Regions from separate parts of the Bacillus cereus group sp. RP37 genome, predicted to be linked through region 1. Evidence: riboswitches for the same ligand, from Rfam matches in the RefSeq annotation. Region 1 holds a riboswitch; the other holds the start of a gene.

Region 1 (5,910 bases):
TACTTCAAGGTTTACACCTTTTAAAATTTCTTTGCCATCAATTGATACGTGTAAGTCTTTAACCGTTAATGTAGAACCAGCCATCTCAATACCTCCATTAATCCTATATATACATTTTAAAAATTACTAAAACGTTCATATTCTCATTTTATTCTCATTCTAATCTTATATCAAATAAAATGATATCGCAAACGATGAAAAAATGTAACAATTTTTTCACAAATGTATATAAGTATTTCCCTTGCATCCTTATATGATACACCTTTCTTCTTATTTATATAAAGAAAAAAGGACTGGGAATTTTCCAGTCCTTTCCTTATACTTATTCACTTACCGGAAGTACAGCACCTTTATATTCTTTAGTAATAAAATCTTGAATTTCTTTTGAATGCAGTACTTCTACTAGCTCTTTAATTTCTTTTTTCTTCTCGTCACCTTTACGAACTGCAATAATATTTGCATACGGAGAATCTGATCCTTCAATCGCAATTGCATCTTTTGTTGGATTTAATTTCGCGTCAATTGCGTAGTTTGAATTAATAAATAGAGCATCACCTTCATTATTTTCATACAGCTTTGGTGACAATCCAGGCTCTACATCTGTTTTAAATTTTAAGTTTTTCGGATTTTCTACAACATCTTTTACTGTTGCTTTAACAACATCTACACCGTCTTTTAATTTAATCACGCCGCCTTTTTGTAATAGTGCTAACATACGGCCACGCTCCGCTACGTTATTACTCATAATCACTGTCCCGCCATCTGGCAAGTCTTTTAAGCTTTTATATTTCTTAGAATAGATACCCATTGGCTCTAAATGGATTTTTCCTGCGTTTACAATTTTATATCCTTTTTCTTGAATTTCTTTATTTAAATACGGAATGTGCTGAAAATAGTTCGCATCAATTTCTTTATCCGCTAACGCTTTATTCGGTAACACATAGTCTTGGAATTTTTTAATTTCTAATTTAATACCCTTTTTCTCTAATATTGGCTGTGCTTTTTCTAAAATAACAGCGTGCGGCACGTTAGAAGCTCCAACAACAAGCTTATTCTCATCTTTCCCCCCGCAAGCAGCTAATGTAAATACAGATAGCGCTGTAACAACTGACAGTAGAATCTTTTTCATATGATGTCCCCTTCTCCCCAATAGTTATGTAGTTAGAAAAAAGGGCCGGCATACACCAGCCCTTTTCAGCAATTATTCTTTTACAGGAACAACCGCTCCTTTATATTCTTTAGTAATAAAGTCTTCGATTTCTTTAGAATGCAATACTTCTACAAGTTCTTTAATCGCTTTTTTATCTTTATCACCTTTACGAACTACTAATACGTTTGCGTATGGAGAATCATCACCTTCAATTGCAATCGCATCTTTTTCTGGGTTTAATTTCGCATCAATTGCATAGTTCGAGTTAATTAAAACAGCGTCTCCTTCTTTATTGTTATACACTTGTGGTAACAAACCAGGCTCAATATCCGTTTTGAACTTTAAGTTTTTCGGATTATCTGCAATATCTTTTGGAGTTGCACTAACTGGATCTACTCCGTCTTTAATTTTTAAAATGCCTTCTTTTTGTAAAATTGCTAAACCACGTCCATGGTCAGTAACGGAATTACTCATAATAATTGTCGCCCCGTCTGGAAGTTCTTTTAAGCTCTTATATTTTTGAGAATATACACCAATTGGCTCTAAATGAATTTTCCCTGCTATTTCAAAATCATATTTTTTATCCTTAATTTCTTTTTCCAAATACGGAATGTGCTGGAAGTAGTTTGCATCTAAATCCTTATCCGCTAACGATTTATTTGGTAATACGTAGTCTTGGAATTTTTTAATTTCTAACTCAATTCCTTTTTTCTCTAATAAAGGTTTAGCCTTTTCTAAAATAACCGCATGCGGCACGTTAGAAGCCCCCACAACTAGTTTCTTTTCATCTTTATCTTTCCCGCCACAAGCAGCTAACCCAAAAATTGAAGTTGAAATAAGTGCTGTAAGTAATAATTTTTTCATTTGAAACATCCTCCCGTTTTTTATTATCGTTTATCTATTCGAGTCGTTACACGATCACCAATCCACTGAATGAAAAATACAACTAGTAATACACAAATTGTCGCAACGATTGTTACATCGTTATTTCCTCGTTGAAATCCTTCTAAATAAGCAAGTGTTCCAAGACCACCAGCACCAACAACTCCCGCCATTGCTGTATAGCCTACTAACGCAATTGTGGTAACCGTAATACCAGATACTAACGCTGGTAACGATTCTGGAATTAACACTTTCAAAATAATTGTGCTTGTTTTTGCTCCCATCGCTTTCGAAGCTTCAATTACACCTTTATCAATTTCACGAAGTGCGATTTCAACCATTCTCGCGTAAAATGGTGCCGCTCCAATAATTAAAGCTGGAAGTGCTGCACTCGCTCCAAGAATTGTTCCAAGCAGAATCTTTGTGAATGGGATTAATAAAATGATTAAAATAATGAACGGTATCGAGCGGAAAATGTTTACGAACGCTCCAATTGCCGTGTTAACCGCTTTGTTTTCCCATATATTATCTTTCGCTGTCATAAAGAGTAACAATCCTAAAATTAGTCCTAAAACAAATGTTGCAAGAGCGGCGATTGCCGTCATATATAACGTTTCACCAGTTGCTTCTAACATTTGATTCCAATCAACATTTGTGAGTAACTTATCCATGTGCAATCACCTCCAGCTCTACTTGATCTTGATGTATTCCCTCTATTGCTTGCTGAATCGCTGTTTCCTCACCATTTAAATGAACAACTAAACTACCGTAAGAACCATTATTCGTTTGTGCGATATTCCCTTGCAAAATGCTAACTTCTATATCACTGCGTTGCATCAATCTTTGAAGTACTGGTCTTTCTACAGCCTCACCGATAAACTGCAAACGAATTACTTTACCATCTGGATACTTTTCAATTAAACTTTCAATCGTTTCATTTGTATCTTCAGAATCCGTTAACTGCTGTACAAATCGTTTTGTAATATCTTTCTGTGGATTACGGAATACATCAAGTACTGGACCTGTTTCTACAATCTTTCCTTTCTCCATTACCGCAACACGATTACAAATCTTTCGAATCACGTGCATCTCGTGTGTAATGAGTACAATTGTTAAACCGAGACGCTTATTAATATCTAATAATAAATCTAAAATTTGATCTGTCGTTTCTGGATCAAGAGCTGACGTTGCTTCATCACATAAAAGTACTTGTGGGTTATTAGCTAACGCTCTTGCAATCCCAACGCGTTGCTTTTGTCCTCCGCTTAGCTGGGATGGATACGCGTCTCCTCTTCCTTCTAATCCAACAAGGTGAATTAACTCGTCAACACGTTTTCTTCTCACCGCCTTATCGACTCCTGCAATTTCAAGTGGGAACTCGATATTTTCACGTACAGTTCGTGACCAAAGTAAGTTGAAGTGCTGAAAAATCATTCCGATCTCTTGCCTTGCCTTACGAAGTTCGCTTCCTGTAATGGCTGAAATGACACGATTTGCAATTGTAATTTGTCCTGAAGTTGGTTTCTCTAGCTGATTGAATAATCTGATTAACGAACTTTTCCCAGCACCACTATATCCGATAACACCAAATATTTCGCCTTTCTCTATTTTTAAATTGGCGTTATCTACAGCAGTGACATCACCGCTTTTTGCTTTATATATTTTCTTTACATTCTCTAATAGAATCATGGTGTATCACCCCTTTTTTATTTGGATCGACTCCGCAATTTTTTATGTTTAATGCGTGTAGTCCACCGTTATCATTACTTTTATTATTTGAATGTCCTCCACATTCAAACAACAAAAAAACCTTTCCGCTTTAGAGAAGCAGAAAGGTTTATATGCGTATATAACAACATTATCCCTCTCTCTCATCTCTCAAAGCATTTGCTTTGCAGGAATTGGCACCATTTCAACATAAGTTGACGGTTGCCGGGCTTCACAGGGCACAGTCCCTCCACCTCTCTTGATAAGAGAAATCAGATTACATTTTCGTCTGATTTGTAATTTATGAAATTGTCTATATTTTATGAATTGAATTGTATCAATATCCATACACCATGTCAACAGAAATTTTCGCAAAAAATGAAACTTCAGAATTTTAAGCACCTACTGACATCGGTTTACATATATGAAACATCGATTCAACTAATAGCATCGTTCGATACGTTCCCGAATATTGTACACGTCCATCGTTCATTAACATTTGCAATCGTACATTGCCGTTCACCAATTGTTTTACATCTTCTTCATCAACACAAACGATTTGCTCCGTTCCTCTTTCCTCATGTAGCAGCTCTATATAATCTCTTGAAATTTGTAACGAACAACTTTCATCTCCAAAGCGAAAATTCACAGTTTTTTCTCCTTGTCTTAAAAGCGGCTCTAAATGATATTGACCATTAGCGTAATTTACAAATGATTGCAGCAAAGAATATAATTTCACCCTAAATCACATCCTTCATATCACTTTCTATTACACATACCATTCCCTCTCACTAAAGAGCAATCCTGTTACTTTCGCTCGACAAATACTGTAACCACCCTGCATCTCGACATATTTCCCAAGAAATATGTCGAGGCGGCAAAAACTTTGCCGCCTACTTTAATTCCGTATATAAATATTCAACCGAATGAAATGCATATATCTTCTTCATGAGTGTCCCATTTTCAAAAACAAGTAAACACGGTACACTTTCGATTCCATACTCTTTCGCTAAATGCGGAGCATAATTTAAATCTAACATTCCAATTTTCAAGTCTTCAATTGTCATCTCAACGACTGTTAACATCTTTTTTGCTAATTGGCATGTTCCACACATTGGAGTATATACATATAACACTGTTTTTTCTTCATTCTCTATTAGGGCTGTTGCTTCGGCTCCTGTCCAGTCAATCACTTCTATCATTCCTTACCGTAAATATTCTGTATAAACGTCAATGTCAGCTCCCCATAATACATTTGCTAAGTGTGAAGATGGCGCGGTTGCCACTTCCCGGTACGAGCGATCAATATAAATATGCTCTGCTTGCGGAAATTCTTTTCGAAATTGTTTCCTTAACTTTTCTCCAGCATCATCAGCATCCACTAGCACATATACTTCCTTATCAAAAAACTGATCAATGAGCTCATCCATTTTCGACAAACCAATTGTACCATTTGTACAAACAATTTCCACCGGTTCACGAATAATAGATTCAATCTTTCTTCTATCTGATTTACCTTCTACAATAATGACTTTTTCCACATAAATCATATGTCATCACCCGATCACCATATACTATACAACCTTTAACTTAGTATATAGTATATTCGTTATTTTCATGTTGTTTCCTGTTTATTTTTGCAAAAGAAAAGCGGAGCCGACTGTTCAGCCCTGTTGGCTAAGGTTCTTTCGTACAGAAGACGCTTTTTGTCTTCTCTTGCGGAAGATTCTTAGACATGAAGGACTAGGAGGTGGAGCTAGACAAAGAAAAGCGCAAGCGGCTCGTTCAGATTGTGAGGGGGATGGAGCTTCTGACGTAAAGGCGCTTTTTGCCTTGCAGGAAGAAGTGAAGCCACCGAACAATCTAGCCGCTGGAGCTAGATCATAATGAAAAGCGCAAACGAAAAAGTTTTTTCAAAAAATGTTCTCCTACACAATAATTAGTATATGATTCTACATTCATTATTTAACCCAAAATAAAAAAGGACAGCACAAAGGCTGTCCTTTAGTCGACTATAATTAGTCTTGGTTTGTCATTTCTGCATATTTTTCTGCAGTTAATAACTTCTCAACTTGGCTTGCATCAGAAAGTTCAACTTTAACCATCCATGCACCCTCGTATGGAGATTCGTTAACAAGTTCTGGTTGGTCACTTAATTCTTCGTTTACTGC
Region 2 (5,910 bases), 2.3 Mb from region 1:
TTTATGGATTTAGTATGTTAACAATACTCGTTTATGGCACAATGTTTATCATTACAGCGTTCGCATCCGCAAAATTTAATAAGTATAATAGAAAAGTTAAAGTAGCTTATGGAATGTTTTTAACATTTTTTCTAGCAATATTTACAACTGTAATTGTATTAACTTTATCGGATTTTGAAGTGAATAATTTATACATTATTTATTTTATAATATTACCAACTACTTTGATGTTGTTTGTAATTTATTTTAATGAAGTTTTAAAAGATGCAGTATGTATGCGATCGAAGTTAATTAAAATGGAAAAAATGGAGATTGTGAGCCAACTCGCTGCTAGTATATCGCACGAGGTAAGAAATCCTTTAACTGTCGTAAAAGGATTTACTCAACTTTTAAAAACACCGAATTTAACTCCAGAATCTAGAGACGAGTATATTGAACATATACTTGAAGAGTTGCATCGTGCCCAAGGAATTATTGATGATTATTTAACATTTGCCAAACCTGCTTCAGAAAAATTAGATCATATTTCAGTAGAACAAGAGTTAACTCGAGTTATTAATATGATCTTACCTTTATGTAATATGAATACAATACATATTACGAAAGATTTCTCTAGGGCATCAATTGTTGGTAATAAACAGCACTTTCAACAATGTTTTTTAAACCTAATAAAAAATAGTATTGAAGCAATGCCTAATGGTGGTACTTTACATATCTCCTCATCTATTAGTAATAATAAAGTTATAATACGAATTGAGGATAGCGGAATTGGTATGTCACAAGAGCAAATAAATCGATTTGGCGAACCCTATTTTAGCACAAAAACAAAAGGTACAGGATTAGGTACAATGGTTGCTGTTAAGATTATTGAAACGATGCAAGGTAGTTTAAAAATCCGAAGTCTCGTTAATAAAGGTACAACTTTGACAATTACATTGCCGAAATGTAATACGAACTCATCTGAAAACAAATAAAAAAGGAGCATAATTGCTCCTTTTTTATTTGTTTCGATACATAAGTATCTTCTATGTTTTTTTAGTTTACATTTGTGGAGACTAATTAGAAATTAGTACCCTCCGCCCCAGCAGCTGCATCCAACGATAATTAATAAAATAAATAACACAACTAGTAAAGCGAAACCTCCACCAAAACCACAAGAACCACCGTAACTCATATTTTCTCCTCCTTTTGGTTTGAAAACTAATAGGTAGTTGATCATTTTAACTGGTTCGTATTATACATTATGTGAATATCCCTTTTTTGAGCATGTCTACATAAAAATAAGTAAAAGCACTCATTTGAGAGTGCTTTAAAATGGATACCAAAAGTTTTGAAATACATGTAACTTTAAATATACTGCAATAATTAAAATAAAAACACCTACAAATAAAGCCATGAAATCCCCTTTTTTCGCTTTATTTGTATAAAACCATGTACGTTTATCCTTCTTTCCAAATCCTCTTAAATCCATTGCATTTGAAACTGTATCAATTCTATCTAGTGAATGAATAATTAGCGGCCAGAAAATTAAGACACGGTTTTTCATACGAATCCATAAACTTGCTTCACCTTTTTCAAAAGCTACTCCTCTCGCCTCTTGTGCATGTTTAATAACTTTATATTCGGACTGAATATCAGGTATATAGCGTAATGCAATATTTATTGCATAGGTAATCTTATAATGAATACGAAATTTACTTAAGCTACTCACAAATTCGCTTCGGTCAGTCGTATAAATAAATATAAGTGTAAATGGTAATAACGTAAAATACTTTAACGAAAGTGTAGCTGCATAAAATACGGTTTCGTATGTAATTGTTGCATATCCAATATACACAAATGAAGTATATGATCCGATTAATTCAGATCCATGGGTTGGTGTAATAAATAAAATCATGACAGAATTTAATAAACTAAATGTAAATATAACACTAAAAACAATAAAAATTTTACGAAATGGAATTTTAGCAACTAAAAGTCCGATACATCCAATCATAAATACAAATAGCAATATGCGAAAATCAAAAAATAAAAAAGTAAGTGTCATACAGAAAATAAATAACAACAATTTCACTGCTCCATCCATGCGATGAAAATATGTACTATACACCTTCCTCCCTCCTAATAACATCAAAATAAAGTTCTACAAACCTTTCAGGAAATGCAATCCCACTAAATTTAATTAGTTTGTATAAAGAACTTTCCCTTAGGTTCGCTCTTTGTAACGTTTCTAGATGCCCTAATACAATAGACGCGGTATTATTCGCAATAATTTTCCCTTCATGTAAAACTATCGCTCTGTCTGTATATTCCAATACGAGATTCATATCGTGTGTGATAAAAATAAACGATATTCCCTTTGCAGCTAATTTTCTAATAAACGACATAAACTGTTTATAGTGATAATAATCTTGTCCCGCTGTCGGTTCATCTAATATGATAAGTTTCGGATTTGTTGTTAGTACAGATGCAATTGTTAATCTCTTTTTTTGTCCATAACTTAACGCCTGAATTGGCCAGTTTCGAAATGGATACAAACCACAAACTTTTAACGCTTCTTCCGCTCTAAGCTTAATCTCTTCCTTTGAAACCCTTTTTAATTTTAATGTGAATGAAACTTCTTCTATAACAGTATGTTGTGTAATCGTATGATTTGGATTTTGCATCACATAAGATATAACCTCACCGCGTTTACGAATAGACCAAGAATTGATATTTACTCCATCAATTAAAATCCTATCATTTTTTGTTTTGTTTATCCCTATAAGACTATGAGCTAATGTTGATTTTCCAGCTCCATTATGGCCCAACAGTCCTACTATTTCCCCTTTATATAGAGAGAAATTTACATTGTCTAATACTTTTTGTTTATTAGGATATGAGAACGACAAATTCTCTACATTCAATAATTCATTTTTTGTAGGACTATCTTTATAAAAAGCTTGCTTCTCCATCCACTCATTTATTACGCTACTAACATTTTCCCTTTGAAGATTTTCAATTGGGTATATTACATCATTATTACTATCAAAATGTAATCTCTTTAATACTTCTATGTACATAGGCTCTCTTAAGCCAATAGATGGTAATATATTTGACGCTAAAATCTCTTCTGGTGTCCCTATGGCAACAATTTCACCTTCATCAATTAAAATAATTTTATCTAAATCCAGGTTTAACATTTCTTCTATTCGATGTTCAATAATTACAATTGTTTTATTATATTGTTTATGTATATCTTGAATAAGTTCTATTGTATGTAAGGCGCTTAGCGGATCCAAATTTGCTAACGGTTCATCGAACAATAATATATCAGCATTTGTCGTTAACAGACCTGCTAGAGAAACAGTTTGTTTTTGCCCTCCTGATAATTCATGTGGACTTTGTTTATGAAAAGTATGCATCTTTACCTTTTTTAATGCGTCCGAAACAATCTTTTTCATATCATCTTGATTTACACATTCATTTTCTAAATAAAAAGCTACATCTTCTTCTACTGTAAGGCCAATAAATTGAGCATCTTGATCTTGCAAAATTGTTCCTACTTGTTTACTCTGTTCAAATATACTCTCTTTCCTCGGATCTTTTCCGGCAATTAAAATATTACCAGTACTAAATCCTTCATAAGAAAATGGGATTAGCCCATTGATACAATGAGCTAACGTTGATTTCCCCGAACCGCTTCGTCCAGCAACTAGTACTTTTTCTCCAGGATATATATGAAATGTAATGTCTTTTACAGTAGGCTGTGCCGCATGCTCATATTGAAAGCTAAATTGTTCAAAAGAAATAATTGGTTGCATGTTAACATCCCTACTTTTCAATTTTTAAATGTGTATGTTTCTTATTAGATTTAGCTAGACCTATTGTAATTGGCAATCCGAGAACTAAAAATACAATAACATCGGCAATTGTTGCTCCTAATACTTGTATAACAATTTTGTCAAACGGTTCTCCCATCACAATAATATCGAATGCCCCAGCAAATATAATCGCAATGACAATACCAATTAACCCAGTAATGGCTAAATAAGAAATATCTCCCTTATTATACGTCCCGTTTTTCACACTAAAGCCAACTCTTTTTTGAATGAGTCCCATTGCAAGGCCGATAAGTCCTGAACTAATAACCCACCCCCACCAAATACCCCATCCAGCGATTGTATCTGTTACGATATGACCGATAAGTCCTATTAACAGTCCTGCTACTGGACCAAATAACGCTCCAAAAACAGTTAAAATAGCTAATGCAGGTTTAATAAATGTATTTGGTGCAATAGAAAATCCCCAAAGTCCTAATATCCCGTATAACGCTGATCCAATTCCGATTGCTGCTACTAACTTTGTTGATAATTTGTTCATTACAATTCCCCTCTCATATTAGTCAACTTTTATTACTCTATATTTATTTTAAAAATGAATTATGCATCGACACTCCCTTTCTATACAACAAAAAATGACCTCTTGCATAAGAGGTCATTTTCTTTCACGTTCAAGAATCCTCTTATCTCCAAAAAACACATTGTGTCCTCTGCGGAATTAGCACCTTCCTATGATTTTACATAGGGGTTGCTGAGGTTTCGTAGGGCCGTACCCTCCACCTCTCTGGATAAGTATTAATTTGTAATTCGTATTATGGCACTAAGAAAGATAAATTACAATAGTTTTCTAATTATTTTTATTTTTTGTTAAATAGCACATTTATATCATTGTATTCTTATCGGAATTATGAAATAATGAATTCAAAATTGTTTCGGGAGGAATGTATGATGAAAGTAATCGGTTTAATTGGTGGACTAAGTTGGGAATCTACATCGTTATACTATAAACATATTAATACACTTACACTTTCTCAATATGATCAAAATGCAAAGCTTGTTTTATATAGCATGGACTTTGGTGAAGTAACTACTTTGTTACAAAATCATCAATATGAAGAAGTGAAAAACGAATTAGTCACAGTTGCAAAAAAGGTTGAAAAATCCGGAGCTGATTGTTTATTAATGTGTTCCAATACGGTCCATTTATTTGCTGAAGAAGTAGAAAGTGCAATATCTATTCCACTTCTTCACATTGGTGATGTGAGTGCTAAAGAAGTGGTAGAACAAAATATAAAGCGTATCGGACTATTGGGTACGAAACAAACGATGGAACAAGACTTCTATAAATCACGTTTAGCGAATTATAATATTGAGACGATTATCCCAAATGAAGAGGAAAGAAATTTTATTCATCATGTTATTTTAAATGAATTAAGTAAAGGAATTATTTCAGAAACATCAAAAGAAAAACTATTACAAATTACAAAATCATTAATTCAAAATGGCGCAGAAGGTATATTACTAGGCTGTACTGAAATCCCTTTGCTTATTTCCCAAAACGACCTTACTGTTCCTGTTTTTGATACTGCTTTTTTACATGCAAATACTGCTGTGCAGTTTGCGGGATAATAATATAAAAGCATAAAGGTTGAACCTCTATGCTTTTATATTGTCCACACTATTTATTTAAAAGAGATTTAATAGCTGCAATTGCCTCATTTGAACCACCGCATTCTAAAAAACTATCATTTAGTTTTCGTATACCATGTTTATACTTTTCATTTGAAAGAACGTTTGTTACCGCTTCTTTTAAAGTTTGCGCATTAACATGCTCTTTCAATAACCTATGTGCTGCCTCAAGTTCAGTTAATCTTTGTGCTATCATCGGCTGGTCTTTATCATGTGGAATTATGATAAATGGGACATTAAAATAAATAGCATCGTGTACGCTATTCATGCCGCCATGTGTAATAAATACATCTGCTTCACTTAATATTTCTGATTGGGGTACGTATGGAGCAATTATAAAATTGTCTGGTGCTTGCTTTATTTTTGAAATATCATTTCGATCACCAATTGCCATTACGAC

The links. Region 1 has a riboswitch for S-adenosylmethionine ahead of QCI44_RS02405 (methionine ABC transporter ATP-binding protein). Riboswitches for the same ligand answer to the same signal wherever they lie in the genome.
Positions count from the first base shown of each region.
Region 2: linked by a shared signal. The riboswitch ahead of QCI44_RS14970 (ECF-type riboflavin transporter substrate-binding protein) and the one ahead of QCI44_RS02405 (methionine ABC transporter ATP-binding protein) in region 1 are both predicted to bind S-adenosylmethionine.

Region 1 covers NZ_JARVHP010000001.1:485,545-491,454, reverse strand. The annotation lists gene sufC (Fe-S cluster assembly ATPase SufC) at 1-84, opposite strand, end outside; gene metQ (methionine ABC transporter substrate-binding lipoprotein MetQ) at 323-1,129, opposite strand; gene metQ (methionine ABC transporter substrate-binding lipoprotein MetQ) at 1,202-2,014, opposite strand; gene QCI44_RS02410 (methionine ABC transporter permease) at 2,038-2,703, opposite strand; gene QCI44_RS02405 (methionine ABC transporter ATP-binding protein) at 2,696-3,721, opposite strand; SAM riboswitch class I at 3,901-4,008, opposite strand; gene QCI44_RS02400 (hypothetical protein) at 4,134-4,478, opposite strand; gene QCI44_RS02395 (thioredoxin family protein) at 4,633-4,941, opposite strand; gene QCI44_RS02390 (toprim domain-containing protein) at 4,945-5,289, opposite strand; gene gcvH (glycine cleavage system protein GcvH) at 5,758-5,910, opposite strand, start outside.
Region 2 covers NZ_JARVHP010000001.1:2,799,516-2,805,425, forward strand. The annotation lists gene QCI44_RS14950 (sensor histidine kinase) at 1-974, shown strand, start outside; gene QCI44_RS14955 (YjcZ family sporulation protein) at 1,067-1,174, opposite strand; gene QCI44_RS14960 (energy-coupling factor transporter transmembrane component T family protein) at 1,310-2,110, opposite strand; gene QCI44_RS14965 (ABC transporter ATP-binding protein) at 2,103-3,803, opposite strand; gene QCI44_RS14970 (ECF-type riboflavin transporter substrate-binding protein) at 3,814-4,362, opposite strand; SAM riboswitch class I at 4,502-4,616, opposite strand; gene QCI44_RS14975 (aspartate/glutamate racemase family protein) at 4,767-5,450, shown strand; gene QCI44_RS14980 (macrolide family glycosyltransferase) at 5,500-5,910, opposite strand, start outside.